Regions from separate parts of the Dyella agri genome, predicted to be linked through region 1. Evidence: predicted binding sites of a transcription regulator. Region 1 holds the regulator's gene; the other holds the start of a gene.
What was found. The regulator sigma-54, encoded in region 1, starts transcription at its own class of promoters, with help from an activator protein. The targets are predictions, from matches to a motif close to TGGCACGNGCNTTGC.
Positions count from the first base shown of each region.

Region 1 (11,213 bases):
TGGTGGTGCGCGGGTCGACGTGGATCTTCATGCGGTCGTCCAGCACCAGCTGCACGCCCATCTGGCCGAGCAGCTCGATGAAGGTGGTGACGTCGTGCAGGTGCGGCACGTTGCCGATGCTCACCGGCGCATCCGCCAGCAGGCAGGCGGCGAGGATCGGCAGCACGGCGTTCTTCGCGCCGGAAATGCCCACCTCGCCCTGGAGCGGCACGCCGCCATTGATCAGGATCTTGGCCATCGATGTTCCTAAACTTGTGCGCTCCTCCATGAGCGCAAAGAAGAACCGGCATTCATGCCGGACTTTTCAATTCGAGCGAAGATCACCGTTGACGCGCCGCGGCTTCCTCGGGAGTCAGCGTCTTCAGCGCCAGCGCGTGGATCGCGCCGCCCATCAGCTCGCCCAGCGTGGCGTAGACCAGCCGGTGCCGCGCCAGCGGCAGCTTGCCGGCGAACTGGCCGGCGACCACGGTGGCCTCGAAGTGCACGCCATCGTCGCCGCTGACCTCGACCTGCGCTCCGGGCAGGCCGGTTTCGATCAGGGTCTGGATGCGTGCTGGGTCCATCGGGCTTCCACGAAAAGGGGGCAGCGGACGCGGCCGGTATCGGTATCGCGTCGGTCTGACGTTAAAATGCGAATATGCCATGGTAATGGAAATCCCCTGTCGCAGAAACGACAGTACCCGCCATCTGGCCGCCAACGCCCCCGGCGCGGGCGTCCCGGGGCCCCGCATCGAGCCGACATGAACCCACGCCCCACCCCGCACGCCGCTATCGAACCCCAGCCCGACGCCATCGTGCGCAGCGCCCGCGCGGTGATCGCCACCGAAGCGTCCGCGATCGCCGGGCTGGAGCCGCGCATCGGCGACGATTTCGTGCACGCCTGCCGGCTGATCCTGGCCTGCCAGGGCCGCGTGGTGGTCACCGGCATGGGCAAGTCCGGCCATGTGGCGCGCAAGATCGCCGCCACCCTTGCCTCTACCGGCACCCCGGCGTTCTTCGTGCATCCCGGCGAGGCCAGCCACGGCGACCTGGGCATGATCCAGCCCAACGACGTGGTGCTGGCGCTGTCCTATTCCGGCGAGACCGACGAGGTGCTGTTCATCCTGCCGATGATCAAGCGCCAGGGCATCCCGCTGATCGCGCTCACCGGCAAGCCCGGCTCCTCGCTGGCCAGCCAGGCCGACGTGCACCTGGACGGCAGCATCACCAACGAAGCGTGCCCGCTGGGCCTGGCCCCCACCACCAGCACCACCGCGGCGCTGGTGCTGGGCGACGCCCTGGCGATCGCCCTGCTGGAAGCGCGCGGCTTCACCTCGGACGACTTCGCCCGCTCGCATCCGGCCGGCAGCCTGGGGCGCCGCCTGCTGCTGCGCATCAGCGACGTGATGCACAGCGGCGACAACGTGCCGCGCGTGCCTCCCGAGGCCAGCCTCACCGCCGCGCTGGTGGAGATGACCCGCAAGCATCTGGGCATGACCGCGGTGGTGGACGACCAAGGCCGCCTGCTCGGCGTGTTCACCGACGGCGACCTGCGCCGCGCGCTGGACGACGAGGACGTGAACCTGCGCGGCGCCACCGTGGCCGAACTGATGACCCGCGGCCCCAAGACCATCGGCCCCGACAAACTGGCCTCCGAGGCGGCCCAGCTGATGGAAAAGCACCAGATCAACGCCCTGCTGGTGGTCGACACCGAGCGCCGTGTGATCGGGGCGCTGAACATTCACGATCTACTCCGTGCACGCGTGGTCTGATCGCGCGTTGCATCCCCGTCCCCGTCAACCGCCACGAGTCGAATCCATGTACCCGGCCGACCTGCCCGCCGACCTCCTTGCCCGCGCCGCGAAGATCCGCGTGGCCGCGTTCGACGTGGACGGTACGCTCACCGACGGCCGCCTCTGGTACAGCGAGGATGGCCACGAGACCAAGGTGTTTCACGTGCACGACGGCCTGGGTCTGAAACGGCTGCAGGCGAACGGCGTGCAGGTGGCGCTGATCACCGCGCGGATCAGCCACCCGGTGGCGCTGCGCGCCGAGGAGCTGGACATCGCCCACGTCTACCAGGGCCAGGGCGACAAGCGCGCCTGCCTCGAATCCCTGCTGGAGGCGCTGGGCCTCGCGCCCGAGCAGGCCGCCTTCATTGGCGACGACCTGCCCGACCTGCCGCCGATGCGCTTCGCCGGCCTCGCCGTGGCCGTGGCCAACGCGCACCCCTGGGTGGCCGAGGCCGCGCATTGGCAGACCCGCCTGCCCGGCGGCATGGGCGCGGCGCGCGAAGTCTGCGACCTGATCCTGCACTCGCAGGGCCGGGATGCCGCGGAACGGGAGCGCTGGAAGTGATCAGGCGCCTGCGCCTGTGGCTGCGCGACCGCAAGCTGGCCAGCGCGATCGTGCTGGTCGCGCTGGCCGCCGGCGTCGCCCAGATGCTGCTGTGGTGGATGGGGCCGGCGACGAAACCGAACGACTTCGTCGGCCCACCGCGCTCGGGCTACGTCCTCTACAACTCCAGGATGTGGTCCTACAACCCCGAAGGCCAGCTGGCGTTCCGCATGCAGGCGCCGCATCTGGATCGCCGCGACGAAGACGAGACGCTGTACATCAATTCGCCGGTGTTCGACATCTCCGCCAAGGAACCCGGCACGCCGGACTGGCACGGCCATTCGCTGTACGGCTGGGTGGACAAGAGCGGCACCCTCATCAAGCTGCAGGGGCCGGTGCACATGCAGCGCCCCGCGTTCACCGATGCCAAGGGCGCGCCGCAGGCGGAAGTGACCATCGATACCTCCGAAGTCACCGCCTGGCCGAAAGACAACCGCATGGAAACGGCGGAAGCGGCGCACGCCGTGCAGGGCGCACGTACACTGGACGGCATCGGCATGCGCGCCAACCTCAACGACAACCACCTGGAGCTGCTCGATGCAAGCCAAGGCACCTTCCCGCCACGCCCGCGCCAGTCGCATCCGCGCAAGTCGTGACGTCCTCGGCGCGGCCTGCGTGGCGGCGCTTCTCGCGCTGGTCCCGCTGGCGGCCAGCGCCAAGAAATCGGATCGGCAGCAGCCGATGAACTACGTGGCCAAGCACACCGACGCCTACAACGCGCCGAACACGGTCACCACGCTCACCGGCAACGTCAAGATCACCCAGGGCACCATGCTGGTCACCGGCGATGTCGCCAAGATCTACCTGGACGCCGACCAGCAGGTCTCGCGCGTGGTGGTCACCGGCAAGCCGGCGCACATCCAGGAGCTGGACGAGAACAACAACCTGATGACCGGCGACGGGACCACGCTGGACTACGACAACCTCAACAGCATCGCCGTGCTCACCGGCAATGCGGTGGTGGACCAGCAGTGCCGCGGCGAATTCCACGGCGACAAGCTCACCTACAACCAGAACACCAGCCTGATCACCGGCGACACCGCCGGCGACGGCTTGGTGCACGGCGTGATCCTGCCCAAGAACACCGCGGCCACGCCGGTGATCTGCAAGAAGCCGCCCACCGCGCAGCCGGTACCCGACAACGAGCCGGTAGCCGGCAAGCTGCCCGCCAAGGCGGTCGCGCCCGCGACGGCACCTGCACCGGCGAAGGGCAACTGATCGATGCTGTCCGCTGAAGGTCTGCAAAAAAGCTTCAAGGCGCGCCAGGTGGTACGCGACTTCGCCTTCTCCATCCGCGAGGGCGAAGTGGTGGGTCTGCTCGGCCCCAACGGTGCCGGCAAAACCACCTGCTTCTACATGGTGGTGGGCCTGATCGAGGCCGACGCCGGCACGATCAAGCTGGACAAGCAGGAGATCACCGGCCTGCCGATGCACATGCGCGCGCGCCTGGGCATCGGCTACCTGCCGCAGGAGGCCTCGGTGTTCCGCCGGCTCAGCGTGGCGGACAACATCATGGCCGTGCTGGAACTGCGCGAAGGCCTCAGCGCGCAACAGCGCGATGCAGAACTGGAAAGCCTGCTCGACGAGCTGAAGATCGCCCACATCGCCGGCCAGAAAGGCATCAGCCTCTCCGGCGGCGAACGCCGCCGCGTGGAGATCGCCCGCGCGCTGGCCGCCAACCCGCGCTACATGCTGCTGGACGAACCCTTCGCCGGCGTCGACCCGATCTCGGTCGGCGAGATCCAGCGCATCGTGCGCCACCTCAAGGAACGCGGCATCGGCGTGCTGATCACCGACCACAACGTGCGTGAGACGCTGGGCATCTGCGACCGCGCCTACATCCTCAACGACGGCGAAGTGCTGTCGCGCGGCACCCCCGCCCACATCCTCGCCGACGAGAAGGTGCGCGAGGTCTACCTGGGCCGCGAATTCAGGTTGTAAGAGCCTGTTCAATCCCCGGCTCTCCGGGTTGTTTGCCGCGGATTCCAAGTGCTGGCGCGTGGCGCGGCGCCAGCCGGCCGTCGGGTCAACTGCACGCTGCCGCACGGTGGGCAACGCGGTTGCGTGAAGGTGTCGCACAGGCTCTAACGCCGGCTTCACAACAGCGGCGCGCGGCTATGGCCGCCCCCGCCGGCTGCGGGTAGGATGGAGCCCAGTCCATCCAACCGGCCGGCATGAAACCCGCACTCCAGTTCCGCCTCCATCAACAGCTCACCCTGACGCCGCAGCTGCAGCTGGCCATCCGCCTGCTGCAGCTGTCGCAACTGGAGCTGGAGGCCGAACTGCGGCAGCTCGCCGAAGGCAATCCGCTGCTGGAATTCGCCGACGAGAGCGAGGAAGAAACCGTCACCGACGAGGCTGCGCCGGAAGCCGAGTACGCACAGGCGCCCAGCCCCGCCGAAGCCGCCGCCGACCAGAGAGTCGACGGCGACGATGGCGCCGAATGGGCCGACGACGGCGGCGGCAGCGTCGAAACCCCGATCGACTTTTCCAACGGCACCGGCAGCAGCGGCAACACGCGCGGCGACGAGGACTTCGAGCCACAGAACGTGGCACCCGAAACCCTGCAGCAGCACCTGCTGTGGCAGCTCAACCTCGCCGGCTTCAATCCGCGTCAGACCGCGATCGCTACCGTGATCATCGACGCGCTGAACGCCGACGGCTACCTCGCCGACGGCATCGAGGCGGTGCGCGCCGCGTTGCCTGAGAACATCGCCGCCAGCCTCGACGAGATCGAGGCGGTGCGCCGCCGCCTGCAGGGCTTCGACCCGCTGGGCGTGGCCAGCCTGGACCTGCGCGACTGCCTGCGCAGCCAGCTCGAGCAGTTCAGCGCCGACACCCCGCAGCGCGAACTGGCGCTCGCCATCGTCGACAGCGAACTCGAACTGCTCGCGCGCAACGACATCGCCAAACTGGCGCGCAAGCTGCGCGCCGGCGAGGACGAGGTGGCCACCGCCGCCGCGCTGATCCGCAGCCTCGACCCGCGCCCCGGCGCGGCGCTGGACACCACGCCGGTGGAATACGTGGCGCCCGATGTCTATGCGGTGCGCGACGGCAGCCGCTGGCAGGTGCGCCTGAACCCGGACGCGCAGCCGCGGCTGGGTCTGAACCAGCACTATTGCAACCTGATCGCCCGCGCCCGCGGCGACGACGCCAGCTGGATGAAAGGCCAGCTGCAGGAGGCGCGCTGGCTGCTGAAGAGCCTGGAATCGCGCGCCGAAACCCTGCTCAAGGTGGCTAGCGCCATCGTGCGGCGGCAGAGCGCCTTCCTCGACTACGGCCCCGAGGCGATGCACCCGCTGGTGCTGCGCGAGGTGGCCGAAGAAGTGGGCATGCACGAATCCACCATTTCGCGCGTCACCACGCGCAAGTACCTGCACACGCCGCGCGGCACCTTCGAGCTGAAGTATTTCTTCTCCAGCGGCGTGTCCACCGAGGACGGCGGCAGCGCCTCGGCGACTGCGATCCAGGCGATGCTGCGCAAGCTGATCGAGGCGGAGGACCCGCGCAAGCCGCTGTCCGACCAGGCGCTGGCCGAGGAGCTGAAAGGCAAGGGCATCCAGGTCGCCCGCCGCACCGTGGCCAAGTACCGGGAGGGGCTGCGCATTCCCAGTTCCAGCGAACGCCAGCGGATTGGCTAAAGGATGGACCTATCCACCTAAAGGGAACTTGCCTGCAGGAAAAACGCTCCCATTACCCGTAGTGAAGGATGATCGACGACACGCCACGGCACTCCGTCCGCGGCGCGTCCATCCCGCCGCGAAACGCGGCAAGCACCACCAGAGGAGGCGTACCATGCAATTCCAACTCAGCGGCCAGCAGATCGAAGTCACCCCCGCGCTGCGCAATCACGTCGAATCCAGGCTAGATCGCCTCCATCGCCTCGACGACAAACTGATCAGCCTTACCGTGGTGCTCTCTGTGGACAAGCTGCAGCACCGCGCGGATGCCACGCTCGGCGTCACCGGCGCCACCCTGCACGCCGAGGCTGCCGAGGCCGATATGTACGCTTCCATCGACATGCTCTTCGACAAGCTGGTCAACCAGTTGCGGCGCCACCGCGAAAAGATCTCCGACAAGCACCAGCGCGCCGTGCGCGACGAGCGCCAGTACGGCTGATGTCCCCCTGCGGGCCGCCCGGCGACGGGCGGCCCGCATGCCTTCCCGCGAAACACGTCTTCCGCCCAAGCTGGCACAATGGCCCTGCCCCGCCCCGGACCCCACGGGCGGCGCGCGACGCAAAGGACCGAAGGCTTGGACCGGCTCACCGCAAGACAACTCTACGATGGCGTCAACGAGCGCATGGCGCTGCGCTGGCAGGCCGGCATGCGCGGCGAATCGCGCACGCTGGAGCCCGGTGCCGCGCAGGCGCGCCGGCCCTCGCTGATCGGCTACCTCAACGTCATCTACCCGAACAAGATCCAGATCATCGGTTCGGAGGAGCTGAATTTCCTCGACGGCCTCGACTCGCGCCAGCGCTGGGAGGTGATGCACAAGATCGCCGCCAGCCGGCCGGTGGCGCTGATCGTCACCAAGGACCAGGCGATCCCGTCCGACCTGCGCGAGGTGGCCGAGGAAACCGACACGCCGCTGTGGCTCAGCTCCAAGCGCGGCCACGAGCTGCTCACCTTCCTGCAATACCACCTGGCGCGCCAGCTGGCGGCGAAGACCACGCTGCACGGCGTGTTCCTGGAGGTGTTCTCGATCGGTGTGCTGATCACCGGCGAGGCCGGTTCCGGCAAGAGCGAGTTGGCGCTGGAACTGATCAGCCGCGGCCACCGGCTGGTCGCCGACGACGCCACCGAATTCACCTTGATCGCGCCGGACGTGATCGACGGCAGTTGTCCCGAGCTGCTGCAGGACCTGCTGGAAGTGCGCGGCCTGGGCGTGCTCAACGTGCGCGAGATGTTCGGCCACATGTCGGTGAAGCCGTCCAAGTACCTGCGCCTGGTGATCCACCTCAAGCCGCTGCGCGAAGGCGAGGAGATCGACGCGCTGACCCGCCTCACCGGCGACACCGGCCACCGCGAGGTGTTCGACGTCAAGGTACCGATGATCACGATTCCGGTGGCGCCGGGCCGCAACATCGCCGTGCTGGTCGAGGCAGCGGTGCGCAGCCACGCGCTGAAGAGCAAGGGCATCGACCCCGCGCAGACCTTCATCGACCGCCAGGCGCACCAGTTGCGCCGCCTGCCTCCCTGGTGACCGCAGTGCACGACGTACCCGCCACGCCGACCAGCCCCTTCACCAACCCGCACGAGACCCACCTGATCGTGCTCACCGGCGTGTCCGGCGGCGGCAAAACGGTGGCGTTGCGCGCACTGGAGGACTTGGACTTCTACTGCGTCGACAACCTGCCACCCTCGCTGCTGCCGCAGCTGGTGGAGGCGGTCAGCCACGGCGCCGGCCGGCGCCGGCGTATCGCGGTGGGCGTGGACGTGCGCAACCGCGGCGCCGACTTCGAGCACCTGCCCGCGACGCTATCCGCACTGGCCGCCGCCGGCGTGCAGCTGCACCTGATCTTCCTCGACTGCAGCGACGAAGTGCTGGTCAAGCGCTATTCGGAAACCCGCCGCCGCCACCCGCTGGCCACGCGCGGCATGTCGCTTGCCGACGCGATCGCCGAGGAACGCCAGCTGTTGCGCCCGTTGATGGCGATCGCCGAGAAGGTGATCGACTCCAGCGAACTCAACGTGCACCAGCTGCGCCGGCTGGTCGCCACTGGCTACGCGCAGGCCACCGAGGGGATGACGCTGATGTTCCAGTCCTTCGCGTTCAAGCGCGGGCTGCCGCTGGACTCGGATTTCGTGTTCGACGCGCGCTGCCTGCCCAACCCGCACTGGCAGCCGCGGCTGCGCCCGCTCTCCGGCAAGGACGCGCCCGTGCGCGAATACCTGGACGGCGAACCGCTGGTCGCCGAGTACCTTGCCGACACCCGGCGCTGGCTGGACGCCTGGCTGCCGCGCTTCGAACAGGACGATCGCAGCTACGTCACCGTCGCGATCGGCTGCACCGGCGGCCGGCACCGTTCGGTGTACCTGGTCGAGCAGCTCGCCGCGCACTATCGCGAAACCCGCGAGGGCGTACTCACCTTCCACCGCGAGCTGGACTGAGGCGATGGCAACGCAACGCACACAGGAAGGTACGCAGCCATGAGCGTGGGTGTGCTGCTGATGACCCATGAGGCGGTCGGCCAGGCGCTGATCTCCGCCGCGCACCACGTGATGCCGAAGCTGCCGCTGCAAGTGGAGGCGGTAGAGGTGCCGCCGCAGGCCGACCCGGACGTGATGCGCACACTCACCGCCCGCCACGCGCGCGCGCTCGACCAGGGCGAAGGCGTGCTGGTACTGGCCGATCTCTACGGCGCCACGCCGTGCAACATCGGGCTCTCGCTCAGCTCGCTGGGCGTGCGCCTGCGCTGCGTCTCCGGCCTCAACCTGCCGATGCTGCTGCGCGTACTCAATTACGCGGAAAAACCACTGGACGAACTGGCCGAAATCGCTGCAAGCGGCGGCCGTGGGGGAATCTTCATTGACCATGCTTGAGAAAGAAATCGTCGTTTCCAACAAGCTGGGCCTGCACGCCCGCGCGTCGGCAAAGCTGGTGCAACTGGTGCAGGGCTTCAAGTCCACCGTGTGGCTGATCAGCAAGGGGCGCGAGGTGAACGCACAAAGCATCATGGGCGTGATGATGCTTGCCGCCGGCATCGGTACGCCGCTGACCGTGCGTACCGACGGCCCGGACGAGCAGGCTGCGCTGGATGCGGTGGTGGCGCTGTTCGAACGCAAGTTCGACGAAGGGGCTTGAAGCGCATGAGGTCCGAGATGCCGGATACGGGATACGCAACTGCGGGAGCCGCGGCCTTGCCGCCGCGGCTTGCGCTGCCGCGTCCCGCATCCCGCATCCCGTATCCAGGCTTCCGAAGGAGGCGTGCATGAGACACCTCCTGCCCGGCACCCAGGCGTCGCGCGGCATGGCACTGGGCCGTGCACGGCTGGTGCAGCCCAGCCGCTACGCGGTGGACACCCGCCCGCTTGCCGAGGACGAAATCGAGGGCGAGCTCGAACACCTGCACCGCGCGCTGGACACCGCGCGGCAGGAACTTCGCGAACTGCGCGGCAAGCTGCACGGCGCGCTGGCGCGCGAGGTTAACGAATTCATCGACGCACACAGCCTGCTGCTGGACGACGCCGAGCTGCTGCGCGGCCTCGACGACCTGGTGCGGATCGGCCACTACCGCGCCGGCGCCGCGCTGAAGAAGCAGCGCGACAAGCTCGCTGCGGTGTTCGAGGCGATGGACGACCCCTACCTGCGCAGCCGCAAGGAAGACATCGACCAGGTGATCGCCCGCGTGGTCTCCGCGCTGCAGCGCCAGACCAGCGTCGAGGAACGCAAGCTGGCCGCACGCGTGGGCGAGATCCTGGTCGCCGACACCATCGCGCCGGCCGACATGGCCCAGCTCGCCGGCAACGGCCTGCTCGGCGTGGTCACCAGTTCCGGCAGTGCGTATTCGCACAGTGCGATCCTTGCGCGCAGCCTCGGCCTGCCGATGCTGGTCGGTGCACGCGACGCGCTGGCGCTGCTGCACGACGACGACTTGATCCTGCTCGACGCCGAGCGCGGCGAAGCGATCGTGCACCCCACCGCGCAGGATCTCGCCCGCTACCGCGCATGGCAACGCGAGGCCGCCGCCGAAGGGCGCCGGCTCGCCACACTGGCAAACGCGCCCACCCGCACCCGCGACGGCATGGACGTCCGCCTACTGGCGAATGCGGAAACCCCCGCCGACGTGGCGCTGGCGCGTGCCCGCGGCGCCGACGGCGTGGGCCTGTACCGCACCGAATTCCTGTTCCTGCGCCACAAGGGCCTGCCGTCGGAAGACGAACAGTTCATCGCCTACCGCGACCTGGTGCTGGGCATGGGCGGGCTGCCGGTCACCATCCGCACGCTCGACCTCGGCGCCGACAAGGCCGACGCCGCCGGCCTGGTGCTGCGCGGCGAGGACAACCCCGCGCTGGGCGTGCGCGGCGTGCGCCTGTCGCTGCGCTATCCGGCAGTGTTCACCACCCAGATCCGCGCGATCCTGCGCGCAGCCTGCTACGGCCCCGTGCGCGTGCTGGTGCCGATGGTGACCCAGCCGGACGAACTGATCGCGGTACGCACGCTGTTCAAGCTGGCGCGGCAGGACCTGAAGCGCGAGAGCATCGACCTGCCCGAGAAGCTGCCGCTGGGCGCGATGATCGAGGTGCCCGCCGCCGCGATCAACGTGCGCGCCCTGCTCGAACATGCCGACTTCCTCGCCATCGGCACCAACGACCTCGCCCAGTATGTGCTCGCCGCCGATCGCGGTAATGACGCACTGGACAACATCTACACCCCACTGCAGCCGGCCATGCTGCGCCTGCTCTCGCACGTGATCGGCGCGGGCCGCCGCGCGAAGAAGCCGGTGAGCCTGTGCGGCGAAATCGGCGGCGACGTGAATTTCACCGCGATGCTGCTCGCGCTCGGTCTCAACGAATTCAGCATGCACCCCAGCCAGCTGCTGCAGGTGCGCGACCGCCTCGCCGCACTCGACCACGCCACGCTGCGCGGCCATGCCACCCGCCTGCTGCGCGCCGTCACCCACGAACAGGTCGCGTCGCTGCTGGCGCAGCTCGAGGCGTGACGGCGATGCGCCGGCACGCGGTCGGCGCAAACGCCCTGGGCCACTCCGTTCACGACGCCGCGATCATGTTCCGATAGTCGCGCGGCGACATGCCGACCGTGGCCTTGAACTGGCGTGCGAACGAACTCTGGTCGGCGAAGCCACAGGCCAGCCCGATCGCCGCCACGCTGTC
Region 1 is NZ_JADIKL010000002.1:451,341-462,553, reverse strand. Features, by position in the region: gene murA (UDP-N-acetylglucosamine 1-carboxyvinyltransferase) at 1-238, opposite strand, end outside; gene ISP14_RS04560 (BolA family protein) at 321-563, opposite strand; gene ISP14_RS04555 (KpsF/GutQ family sugar-phosphate isomerase) at 741-1,751, shown strand; gene ISP14_RS04550 (KdsC family phosphatase) at 1,798-2,337, shown strand; gene lptC (LPS export ABC transporter periplasmic protein LptC) at 2,334-2,972, shown strand; gene lptA (lipopolysaccharide transport periplasmic protein LptA) at 2,914-3,594, shown strand; gene lptB (LPS export ABC transporter ATP-binding protein) at 3,598-4,317, shown strand; gene ISP14_RS04530 (RNA polymerase factor sigma-54) at 4,551-6,017, shown strand; gene hpf (ribosome hibernation-promoting factor, HPF/YfiA family) at 6,172-6,495, shown strand; gene hprK (HPr(Ser) kinase/phosphatase) at 6,631-7,581, shown strand; gene rapZ (RNase adapter RapZ) at 7,587-8,489, shown strand; gene ISP14_RS04510 (PTS sugar transporter subunit IIA) at 8,529-8,921, shown strand; gene ISP14_RS04505 (HPr family phosphocarrier protein) at 8,914-9,183, shown strand; gene ptsP (phosphoenolpyruvate--protein phosphotransferase) at 9,311-11,041, shown strand; gene ISP14_RS04495 (AraC family transcriptional regulator) at 11,091-11,213, opposite strand, start outside.

Region 2 (11,213 bases), on a different contig from region 1:
GCGCGGCGGCCTGCGCGGCTTCGCCGTCGCATAGCAGCGCGATGAAGCGGTTGCCCTGTTCGCATAGCTGCATGCCGGTTTCGGTGAGACCGGCCGTGGCGGGATGATCCGGCCGCTGCGCGCCGAGCCGCTCGACGCTGCGGCGGATCGCATGGGTGTCGAACCAGCGCCGATCCAGCGCGGCAGGTTCGTGCAGGGCCAGTTCGGCCGCCTGGCGCAGGTTGAGGGATGCCTCGCGCACGGTCAGGCTCAGGCTGCCGGTGTCGTTGCCGCTGACGCCCTCCAGCCAGTCCAGTCCCAGCCGATGCGAAAGCAGCGCCGCGCGCTGCAGCGCGTCGGACTGCCGCCTCGCTTCGCCAGCGCGGCGCTGCATGGCGCCGAGCGCGGCCTGGACGCTGGTGGCGCGCGCATGCTGCGCATCGTGGTTCTGCTGCAGCTTGTGGACGCGGTCGCCTGCCGCGCGCAGCGCCTGGCCGCCGCTTGCCAGGGTGGCGCCCGATTGCGCCGCACCACTCTGCGCCCGTTCCAACTGCTGCAGGCTGTGCTGCACGTCGCCGTTCAATTGCGTGGAAAAGTCGCCGATCGAACCGGTGACGCTCTCGATCTCGGCCGTGGCGACGGCGGTTTTTTCCGCCAGTTGCTTGACCTCGTCGGCGACCACGGCGAAACCGCGGCCCGCCTCGCCGGCGCGCGCGGCCTCGATCGCCGCGTTCAGCGCCACCAGGTTGGTCTGATGGGCGATTTCCTGCACGGTGGCGGTGAGCCTGCGGATCTGTTCCACCTGCTCGGCCAGCTTGCTCTGGTTGCGGTTCATCGCCGCCAGCGCGCTGCGCAACAGGCGCAGCTGGCCGTCGAGCTCGCTGACGTTGCCGCTGCCGGCCTCGCTGGCCTGGCTGGCCAGTTCGAGCTCGGCGCCCACCTGCCGCAGTGCCGTCGAGATACCGGCGCTGCCATCCGTCAAGCGATCGACACTGCCGCGACCGTCCTCGCTGGCCTTGTCCAGCGCTGCTTGTTCTCGAGCCAGCTGCTGCACCGCGGCCAGCACCAGGCTCTGCTGCTCCACGGCTTGCAAGGCCACGGCCGCGGGCGGCCGGCTGGCAACACGCGCAAGCAGCGGCGCCAGCGCCTGCGCGGCGCGTGGATGGGTACGCCGGAGTGCGGCGATCCGTGCTTCGTCGCCGGCAGCGGCGGCTTCCACCAGAGGGGCGAGATGCTGATTCCAGATCAGGCTCATGGGTCGAACATCACCTTATTGTCGATGGGGCGGCGGGCTCTTGCAGGAGACTGCATCGTCCAAAACCGCCGCGGCTTGAGGAAGCAAACCGCATGCCACTCCATTCCCGGGCGGTCGCGTGCTCAAGCGCGGCGCGATGCGGTCGATAGCCTGCGCGTACGGCCGCTGCGGCGGCGGGTCATTCGCGAGGAGTCCGCATGGGCGGCACGCTGCTGGAAAAGGTCGAGCAACATACCCGGCTGGCCGGCCACAACCGGGTGGCCATGCTGCTGTTCCGGCTCGGCGACGCGCAGCTGTTCGGCATCAACGTATTCAAGGTGCGCGAGGTGATGCGCCGGCCGCCGCTGGAGCGCGTGCCGGGCACGCATGCCTTGCTGGCAGGCAGTTGCGACTACCGCGGGCAGACCATCCCGGTGATCGACCTGGCCGCCGCGCTCGGCTACCCGCCACTGCGCGACGAGGCATCGGCACACCTGATGGTTACCGAGTTCAGCCGCTCGGTGCAGGGCTTCCTGGTGGCCGACCTGCAACGCATGGTGCAGTGTGACGGCGACCGGCTGGAGGCACCCGCCGCCACGCTGGGCTTCGGCGCGCGGGTCAATGCGGTGACCCGCGTGGACGGCGCGCTATTGGCGGTGGTGGACGTGGAGCAGGTGCTGGCCGGCATCGACGCGGCGCCGGCCGAACTATCCGTGCAGATGCAGCGCCTCGCCGGCGCGCACACGCTGGCACCACGGCGCGTGATGGTGGCGGACGACTCGCTGATCGCCCGCCGCCGCCTGGTCGAGCTGTTCCGGCAGATGAACATCGAGTGCGTGGTGGCGCAGGACGGCCGCGAGGCACTCGATCGACTGCATGAGCTGGCCGCCGCGGATCCGGCCGAGGGCGTCAAGCTGGTGGTCTCCGATATCGAGATGCCGCGCCTGGACGGCTACGCGCTGACCCGCGCGATCCGCGAGGCGCCGGAGCTGCGGCGATTGAAGGTCGTGCTGCACAGCTCGCTCAGCGGCATCTTCAACGAAGCGATGGTGAAAGAAGTCAAGGCCGACCGTTTCATCGCCAAGTTCCAGCCGGACCTGCTGGCGCAGGCGGTGCTGGACTTGTTGCCGGCGGAGCCGCCGGCCGACTGAGGCGCCGGGAGGCGTCAACAAACCGACTCTGCCCTGGCGACGCCGACGCGGCGCCAGGGTGCGGACCCTTCCAGCCCAGTCGTGGCAAGGGTTCCGGTGTGGTGGCATGCAACTTGCCTCCAGCTCCCTGCGGCAACCGCACGCGGAGCAGACGATGAGCCCCACACCGCAAAACCTGTTCGGCATCCACACCCAGGCGCTGGACCTGTGGCAGCGCCGTGCCGACGTGCTGGCCAACAACCTGGCCAATGCCGACACCCCCGGCTACCTCGCCCGCGACATCGATTTCCGCAAGGCACTGGCCGCGGCCGGCGGCGGCGCCGACGGCAACCTGCCGCTGCAGGCGTCCACGCCCGGGCAGATCGGCGCCGGGCCTGGCGCGTCGACGGGTACCGCGGCGCTGGCCTACCGCGTGCCGACGCAGCCAAGCATGGACGGCAACACCGTCGACGCCCAGATCGAACAAGCCGATTTCGCCGCCAACAGCGTGCACTACCAGGCCAGCCTTTCCTTCATCACCGCGCAGATCCACATGCTGCGCACCGCCATCACCGGAGGGCAGAGCTGATGTCGCTCTTTTCCATCTTCAACGTGGCCGGCTCCGGCATGGCCGCGCAGTCGTTGCGGCTCAATACCGTGGCCAGCAACCTGGCCAACGCCGAAAGCGTGTCCGGCACGCCCGAGGGCGCCTACCGTTCGCGCGAGCCGCTGTTCGCCGCGGTAAAGGCGCAGCAGTCCGGCGGCAACGCCGATGGCAGCCAGGGCGTGCAGGTGCTCGGCGTCACCGAGAGCCAGGCCGCGATTCCCCAGCGCTACGAGCCGGGCAACCCGATGGCCAATGCCGACGGCTACGTCTACGCCAGCAACGTCAACCCGGTGGACGAGCTGGTCAACATGATCTCGGCGTCGCGTTCGTACCAGAACAACGTCGAAGTGATGAACAGCGCCAAGCAACTGATGCTCAAGACCTTGACCCTCGGCCAGTGAGTTTCCTGCCATGACTACCAGCGTGACCAACAACGTCGGCACCACCAGCACCACCACCGGCGGCGCGGCTACCGGCAGCGCCACCGCGGCCAGCTCCGCGCTCGGCAACACGATGAACCAGGCCGACTTCCTGAAGCTGCTCACCACCCAGCTGCAGGCCCAGGATCCGACCAACCCGATGGACAACTCGCAGTTCGTCTCGCAGCTGGCGCAGTTCAGCCAGCTGGCTTCCACCCAGGACCTCAACACCAGCCTCAACAGTCTCTCCAGCCAGATCACCAGCGGCCTGCAATCCTCGCAGGTGCTCGGTTCGGTCGGCCTGGTGGGCCGCCACGTGCTGGTGCCGTCGGCGAATCTCAGCTACGCGGGCAGCGCGCTGGACGGCGCAGTCGGCGTCACCGCCACGTCCTCCGACGTGCAGCTCGTCATCAAGAACAGTAGCGGCAAGGTAGTGCGCACGCTCGACATGGGCGCGCAGCAGTCCGGCCTGGCTCGTTTCGACTGGGACGGCACGGACGACAACGGCAACCCGCTGCCCGCGGGCGACTACAGCATCGCGGCCGCCGACCAGAGCGGCAACGCACTTTCCACGTATGCAGACGGCACGGTGAGTGGCGTGGGCTACGGCGGCAGCAGCGTGGGTACGTACGTGCAGGTAAACGGCGTGGGCGGCGTGCCGCTCAGCGCGATCGCGCAGATCAACTGACCGCCGACAACAACCTTCCAGCGAGGAACCATCCATGGCACTCAACCAAGCTCTCAGCGGCATCAACGGCGCCCAGTCCGACCTCAACGTCATCGCCAACAACATCGCCAATGCCAACACCACCGGCTTCAAGGGTTCGCGTGCGGAATTCGCCGACATCTACGCGGTCACCGGCATCAACCTCAGCGCCACCGCGGTGGGCAGCGGCGCGCGCCTGACCAGCGTGGCGCAGCAGTTCGCCCAGGGCGACATCCAGACCACCGGCAACAGCCTGGACCTGGCGATCAGCGGCAACGGCTTCTTCGTGGTCAACACCGGCAACGGCTACGCCTACACGCGCGCCGGCGCGTTCCACCAGGACCAGACGGGCAACGTGGTCACCCAGGACAACCACGCGCTGCAGGTCTATCCGTACAGCACCGCCAGCAACAGCTTCGACACCAGCACGCTCACCAATCTGAACCTGGTCACCGCGCAGAGCTCGGCCAAGCCCACCACCACGGCGGTGGTTTCGTCCAACCTGCCGGCGGACGCCACCGTGCCGCCGCTGGCCTTCGACCCCACCAACCCGGCCACCTTCAACCAGTCGTCCACCTTCACCGTGTACGACAGCCTGGGTTCCTCGCACCAGGCCACCGCCTACTACGTGAAAACCGGCACCAACGCCTGGAACGTGGACCTGTACGTGGATGGCAACAACGCCGGCACGCAGGCGCTGACCTTCGACAGCAGCGGTGCGCTGACCACGCCGGCCAACGGCATCGTCGGCTTCAACCCGGTGAACTACGGCAACGGCGCGAATGCGCAGACGCTGTCGATCAACTTCGGCAAGACCACCCAGTACGGCACCGGCTACGCCGCCGGCACCATCAGCCAGGACGGCTACACCGCGGGCGCGCTGTCCTCGATCGACATCGACAACGCGGGCATCGTCACCGCGAACTATTCCAACGGCCAGAGCAGCAAGATCGGCCAGCTGGCGATGGCCAACTTCCAGAACCTGCAGGGCCTGCGCCAGCTCGGCAGCGCCAGCTGGATGTCCAGCACCGATTCGGGCACCGCGGTGATGGGCACGGCTGCCAGCGGCCAGTACGGCACCATCCAGTCCGGCGCGCTGGAGGAGTCCAACACCAGCGACACCACCCAGCAGCTGGTCGACATGATCCAGGCGCAGCGCAACTACCAGGCCAACGCCCAGGTGCTGTCCACCGACAACACGCTGGCCAGCACGCTGTTCAACGCCGTGTCGCGGTAACTAGAGCCTGCTCATGACCCCCAAACACCCCGCGTTGTCATCGAGTGGTCGCCAGGTGGTAGAGCGTGGCGCAGGCCTGCCTGGCTGGCAGGTCAAGCCGCGCGCTGCCGCCTGGTGGCCACTCGATGGCAACCCGAAGGGCCGGGTCTGTTTGCCCGCATGCCGTCGTCATCACTCAGTCGTGGACGGACGTCCACTCTTTCGTTCTTCCTTGGCCTGCGCGCAAACAGCTTCCGGCGCGGGGTGCTTGGGGATCGTGAGCAGGCTCTAAGAGGTAGCCGCCCATGGACCGTTCCGCCTACATCGCCATGACCGGGGCCACGCAGATCATGCGGGCCCAGGACGTGGTGAGCCACAACCTGGCCAACGCCAACACCACCGGCTTCAAGAGCGAGCTGGACGCGTTCCGCGACTTGCCGGTGCAGGGGCCGGGCAGCCCCACCCGGATCAACGCGGTGGCGCAGAGCCTCGGCCGCGACGACAGCCAGGGCACGCTGCAGCAGACCGGACGTCCGCTGGACGTGGCGGTGCGCGGATCGGGCTGGATCGCGGTGCAGGCACCGGACGGCAGCGAAGCCTACACGCGTGCCGGCAACCTGCAGCTCACTGCCGACGGCACGCTCACCGACGCCGCCGGTAATCCGGTGATCGGCAGCGGCGGACCGATCAGCATCTCCGACAGCGCGCAGATCGTGGTCGGCGACGACGGCACCATCTCCAGCGTGCCGCTGGGGCAGGGGCCGAACACGCTCACCCAGATCGACCGCATCAAGCTGGTCAACCCCGATCCCACGCAGCTCGCCAAGGGCGCGGACGGCCTGCTGCACATGGCCGCTGGCGCCAGCGCCGACGCCGATCCGGGCGTGCAGCTGGCATCGCAGACGCTGGAAGGCAGCAACGTCAATCCCTCAGCCGAACTGGTGCGGATGATTTCGCTGTCGCGCCAGTACGAGATGCAGGTGCGCTCGATCAAGACCAGCGAAGACAACGCCGACGCCAGCCTCAAGCTGTTGCAGGCGAGCTGAACCCGACACTTCTAGCGGAGCCACGCCATGTTCTCCTCCCTCTGGATCGCCAAGACCGGCCTCGATGCGCAGCAGACGAGCCTGGACGCCATCTCCAACAACCTGGCCAACGCCAGCACCACCGGCTTCAAGGCCTCGCGCCCGGCGTTCCAGGATCTGATGTATCAGAACCTGAGCCAGCCCGGCGCGCAGACCACCGAGCAGACGCAGTCGCCCTCGGGCCTGCTGATGGGTACCGGCGTGCGCGTGGTGGCCAACGAGAAGCTGTTCACCCAGGGCGCGATCAGCCAGACCGGCAACGCGATGGACGTGGCGATCCAGGGTCGCGGCTTCCTGCAGGTGACCATGCCCGACGGCACCACCGCCTACACCCGCGACGGTTCGCTGCATACCGACGCCAACGGCCAGGTCGTCACCGCCGACGGTTATCCGATCGAACCGGCGATCACCCTGCCGCAGGGCGCGCAGAGCATCACCATCGGCACCGACGGAACGGTCAGCGCGACGCTCGCCGGGCAGGCGGCGCCGCAGCAGGTCGGCAACATCCAGCTCGCCGACTTCGTGAATCCGGCGGGTCTGCAGGCTATGGGCCAGAACTTGTTCCTGGAAACCGCGTCCAGCGGCACGCCGCAGGCCGGCCAGGCGGGCTTGAACGGCATGGGCACGCTGCTGCAGGGCTCGCTGGAATCCTCCAACGTCAACGTGGTGGAGGCGATGGTGGACATGATCCAGACCCAGCGCACCTACGAGATGAACTCCAAGGCGATCAGCGCCGCGGACGACATGCTGCAGACCATCACCAACAAGACCTGAGGCATGCCGTGATGTCCGTTCGTCGTTCTACCTTCGTGTTGCCGTGCGCCCTGGCGCTGCTCGCAGGCTGCGTGATGCAGCAGCCGCGCGACGACGCGCAGTGGGCCGCCACGCCGCCGGTGGTCGCCGCTGCCGCACCGGTGGCCGACGGTTCGATCTACCACGACGAACAAGGCATGGAACTGTTCGCCGACCCGCGCGCCCACCGCACCGGCGACATCCTCACCATCGTGCTGGTGGAAAACACCCAGGCGGTGAAGAAGGCCAGCACCAGCACCAGCAAGACCAACAAGGACAACATCGGCGCGCCTTCCTTGCTCGGCCGCACCTTCAACAAGGCCAGTGTCGGCATCAACAGCGACCACAGCTTCGACGGCGGCGGCTCCAGCAGCCAGAGCAACCAGCTCACCGGCAACATCACCGTCACCGTGGCGCAGCGCCTGGCCAACGGCAGCCTGATGGTGCGCGGCGAGAAGTGGCTCACCATCAACCAGGGCCAGGAACTGATCCGCATCACCGGCATCGTGCGTCCGCAGGACATCGGCCAGGACAACACCGTGCCGTCCACCCGGGTCGCCGACGCCAAGATCTCCTACACCGGCCGCGGCACCCTGGCCGACGCCAACACCCAGGGCTGGCTGTCGCGTTTCTTCACCTCCAAGTGGATGCCTTTCTAAATGAAACTCCACGGGCCCATGACATCGCAGGCTGCCCTGCAGCACGAGCGTGCGAACCCGCACGGCACGTTCGCCCCCTCTCCCCTCCGGGGAGAGGGTTGGGGAGAGGGGACACGCTCGCGAGGTGCTGCTTTCGCTTCGCTCTTCGCTCGTTTCTCCAAGCTCTTCCGCAAGCCCCGCCCCTCACCCCAGTCCTCTCCCCAAAGGGGAGAGGGAGTGGCGTGCGTCGCTTTCGCACTCTTCACCCTGCTCGCCACCCCCGCCCACGCCGACAAGATCCGCGACCTCGCCTCGGTCGGCGGCGTGCGCTCCAACCAGCTGATCGGCTACGGCCTGGTGGTGGGCCTGGACGGCTCCGGCGACCAGACCACGCAGGCGCCGTTCACCACCCAGAGCCTGGAGAACATGCTGCAGCAGTTCGGTATCAACGTGCCGGCGAACGTGCGCCCGCAGCTGAAGAATGCCGCCGCGGTGACGATCACCGCCGAGCTGCCGCCGTTCGCCAAGCCGGGCCAGACCATCGACATCACCGTGGCCTCGATCGGCAACGCCAAGAGCATCCGCGGCGGTGAACTGCTGATGTCGCCGCTGCGCGGCGCCGACGGCAACGTCTACGCGGTGGCCCAGGGCAGCGTGGTGGTAGGCGGCATCAGCGCCCAGGGCAAGAGCGGTTCCAGCGTGGAGAAGAACATCTCCGCCAGCGGGCGCATCCCGAACGGCGCCACCGTGGAGCGCAGCGTGTCGTCCGCGTTCACCGGCAGCGACGATTTGCGCCTGAACCTCAACACGCCGGACTTCACCACCGTCTCGCGCATCGTCAGCACGATCAACCGCACCTACGGCAGCGGCACCGCGCACGCGGTGGACGGCGGCACGGTGGAAGTGCGCGTGCCGCAGGACCCCACCCAGAAGGTGGCCTGGCTCGGCACCATCCAGGATCTGGACGTGACCCCGGGCGCGCCGCCCGCGCGCGTCGTGGTGAACTCGCGCACCGGCACCGTGGTGATCGGTTCGGACGTGCGCGTGTCCGCGGCGGCGGTGGCGCATGGCGCCATCCAGGTCACCATCAGCGAGCAACCGCTGGTCAGCCAGCCGGCGCCCTTCAGCAACGGCCAGACCACGGTGGTGCCCTCCAGCAACGTGCAGGTCAGCGAGGAGGGCGGACACATGTTCAAGTTCGGCCCGGGCGTGAGCCTGGACGCGATCGTGCGTGCGGTGAACCAGGTCGGCGCATCGCCCAGCGACCTGATCTCCATCTTGCAGGCACTGAAGCAGGCCGGCGCGCTGCACGCGGATCTCGTGGTCATCTAGCGATGTCCGACGCCGCGCTGTCCGCCAACGCCTCGCTGAGCACCTGGACCAATCTGTCCGGGTTCGACCAGCTGCGTGCGCAGGCGCAGCAGAACGGCAAGGCAGCGCTGCCGGCGGTGGCCAAGCAGTTCGAGGCGCTGTTTACCCAGATGATGCTGAAGTCCATGCGCGCGGCCAGCGACAGCTTCGGCGACGCGATGGGCGACAGCGATGCCGGCAAGGCCTACCGCGACCTGTTCGACCAGCAGCTTTCGGTGAGCTTGTCCCAGGGTGGCAACGGCATCGGCATCGCGCAGATGCTGATCCGCCAACTGGGCGGCACGGCCACCCCGACGCCAGCTGGCGCTGGCGCCTCGATCGGCACGGTCGGCGGCAGCGGCACGCCGACGGCGGCCGATCCCGCAGCGGACCCCGACGGCATCGGCGACCCCACGCAATTGCCGGCTACTGCCGACCAGTTCCAGCGCCGCCTCGCCAACGTGGTGGAAGCCGGGCGCGAGGTCGGCCGCAGCGCGATGAAATGGTTGCCGCAGGACGCACAGGAGTTCGTGCGCGCACTGGCGCCGTACGCCGAGGCCGCGGCGCAGAAACTGGGCTTGTCGGTGCGTACCGTGCTGGCCCAGGCCGCGCTGGAAACCCAGTGGGGCAAGCGCATGCCGCGCAGCGCCGACGGTTCCACCAGCTTCAACCTGTTCGGTATCAAGGCCGGCGAAAGCTGGGACGGGCGCAAGGTCGGCGTGCCCACGCTGGAATACGAAGGCGGCGTCGCGGTACGTCGACGCGCGCAGTTCCGTGCCTACGATTCGCCGGCGCAGTCGTTCAAGGACTACGCCAACCTGATCGCCTCCAACCCCCGCTACGCCGCCGCGCGCGGCCACGGCGACGACGTGCGTGGCTTTGCCCGCGCCCTGGTGCGTGGCGGTTACGCCACCGACCCGTCGTATGCCGAGAAGATCAGCGCCATCGCCAGCAGTCCGCAGATGCGCGATGCGCTGGCCGCGCTCAAGAATCCGGCCAGCGTGCCGAACGAATAAGCGATCCCAGGAATCCCGGTCATGTCCAGCCTGTTCAGCATCGGTGTCTCCGGCCTCAACGCCGCCCAGCTTGGCCTGAAGGTCACCGGCAACAACATCGCCAACGCCGGCACCGACGGCTACAGCCGCCAGAACACCGTGCAGGTGGACCAGGTGGGCCAGAACACTGGCCGCTACACCATGGGCACCGGCGTGGACGTGATCGGCGTGCAGCGCGCCTACAGCCAATACCTCACGCAGACGTTGTGGAGCACCAACAGCGCCTTGCAGGGCGCCACCACCACCAACGACCTGGCGACCACGTTGAACGGCCTGCTGCAGAACAGCGGCAACCTGCAATCTGCGCTGGACAGTTTCTACGGCGGCTTCAACGCGGTGGCGAACGCCCCGCGCGATCCTTCCGCACGGCAGGCGGCGCTGGGCAATGCGCAGACCCTGACGCTGGCCTTTAATACCTTCGGCCAGCAGCTCGACCAGCAGCGCACGCAGATCAATACGCAGATCGCCGACGCCGTCGGCAACGTCAACTCGCTGGTCAAGCAGATCGCCGCGCTCAACACCAGCATCAGCCAGGCCGGCAACACCCAGCCCAACGACCTGCTCGACCAGCGCGACAGCCTGGTCAAGCAGCTGGCCGGCGTGACCGGCATCTCCGTCTCATTGCAGCCCGACGGCACGCTGAGCGTCTACAGCACGTCCGGCCAGACGCTGGTGAGCGGCAACTATGCCTACGGCTTCCAGGTCGGCAGCGACGCCTACGACGCCACCAGCACCAGCGTGCTCGACGCCAGCGGCCACGACATCAGCACGCGCCTCTCCGGCGGCACGCTGGGCGCGCTGCTGGCCTATCGGCGCAACACGCTCGATCCGGCGCAGAACCAGCTGGGCCGTGCCGCGCTGGCGCTGGCGCAGACCGTCAACGCGCAGCAGGCCAAGGGCCTGGACTTGAACGGCAACCAGGGCGGTCCGCTGTTCAACGTGCCCAGCCCGGTGGTCGCGGCCGCAACCGGCAACAAGGGCAGCGCCACGGTGGGCGCCAGC
Region 2 is NZ_JADIKL010000009.1:3,400-14,612, forward strand. Features, by position in the region: gene ISP14_RS14980 (methyl-accepting chemotaxis protein) at 1-1,234, opposite strand, end outside; gene ISP14_RS14985 (chemotaxis protein) at 1,432-2,364, shown strand; gene flgB (flagellar basal body rod protein FlgB) at 2,519-2,932, shown strand; gene flgC (flagellar basal body rod protein FlgC) at 2,932-3,351, shown strand; gene ISP14_RS15000 (flagellar hook assembly protein FlgD) at 3,362-4,057, shown strand; gene flgE (flagellar hook protein FlgE) at 4,092-5,312, shown strand; gene flgF (flagellar basal-body rod protein FlgF) at 5,597-6,337, shown strand; gene flgG (flagellar basal-body rod protein FlgG) at 6,365-7,150, shown strand; gene flgH (flagellar basal body L-ring protein FlgH) at 7,162-7,827, shown strand; gene ISP14_RS15025 (flagellar basal body P-ring protein FlgI) at 8,044-9,138, shown strand; gene flgJ (flagellar assembly peptidoglycan hydrolase FlgJ) at 9,141-10,172, shown strand; gene flgK (flagellar hook-associated protein FlgK) at 10,194-11,213, shown strand, end outside.
Region 2: flgB (flagellar basal body rod protein FlgB) is a predicted target of sigma-54. The motif match lies at 2,467-2,481, and genes of this name have one in related genera.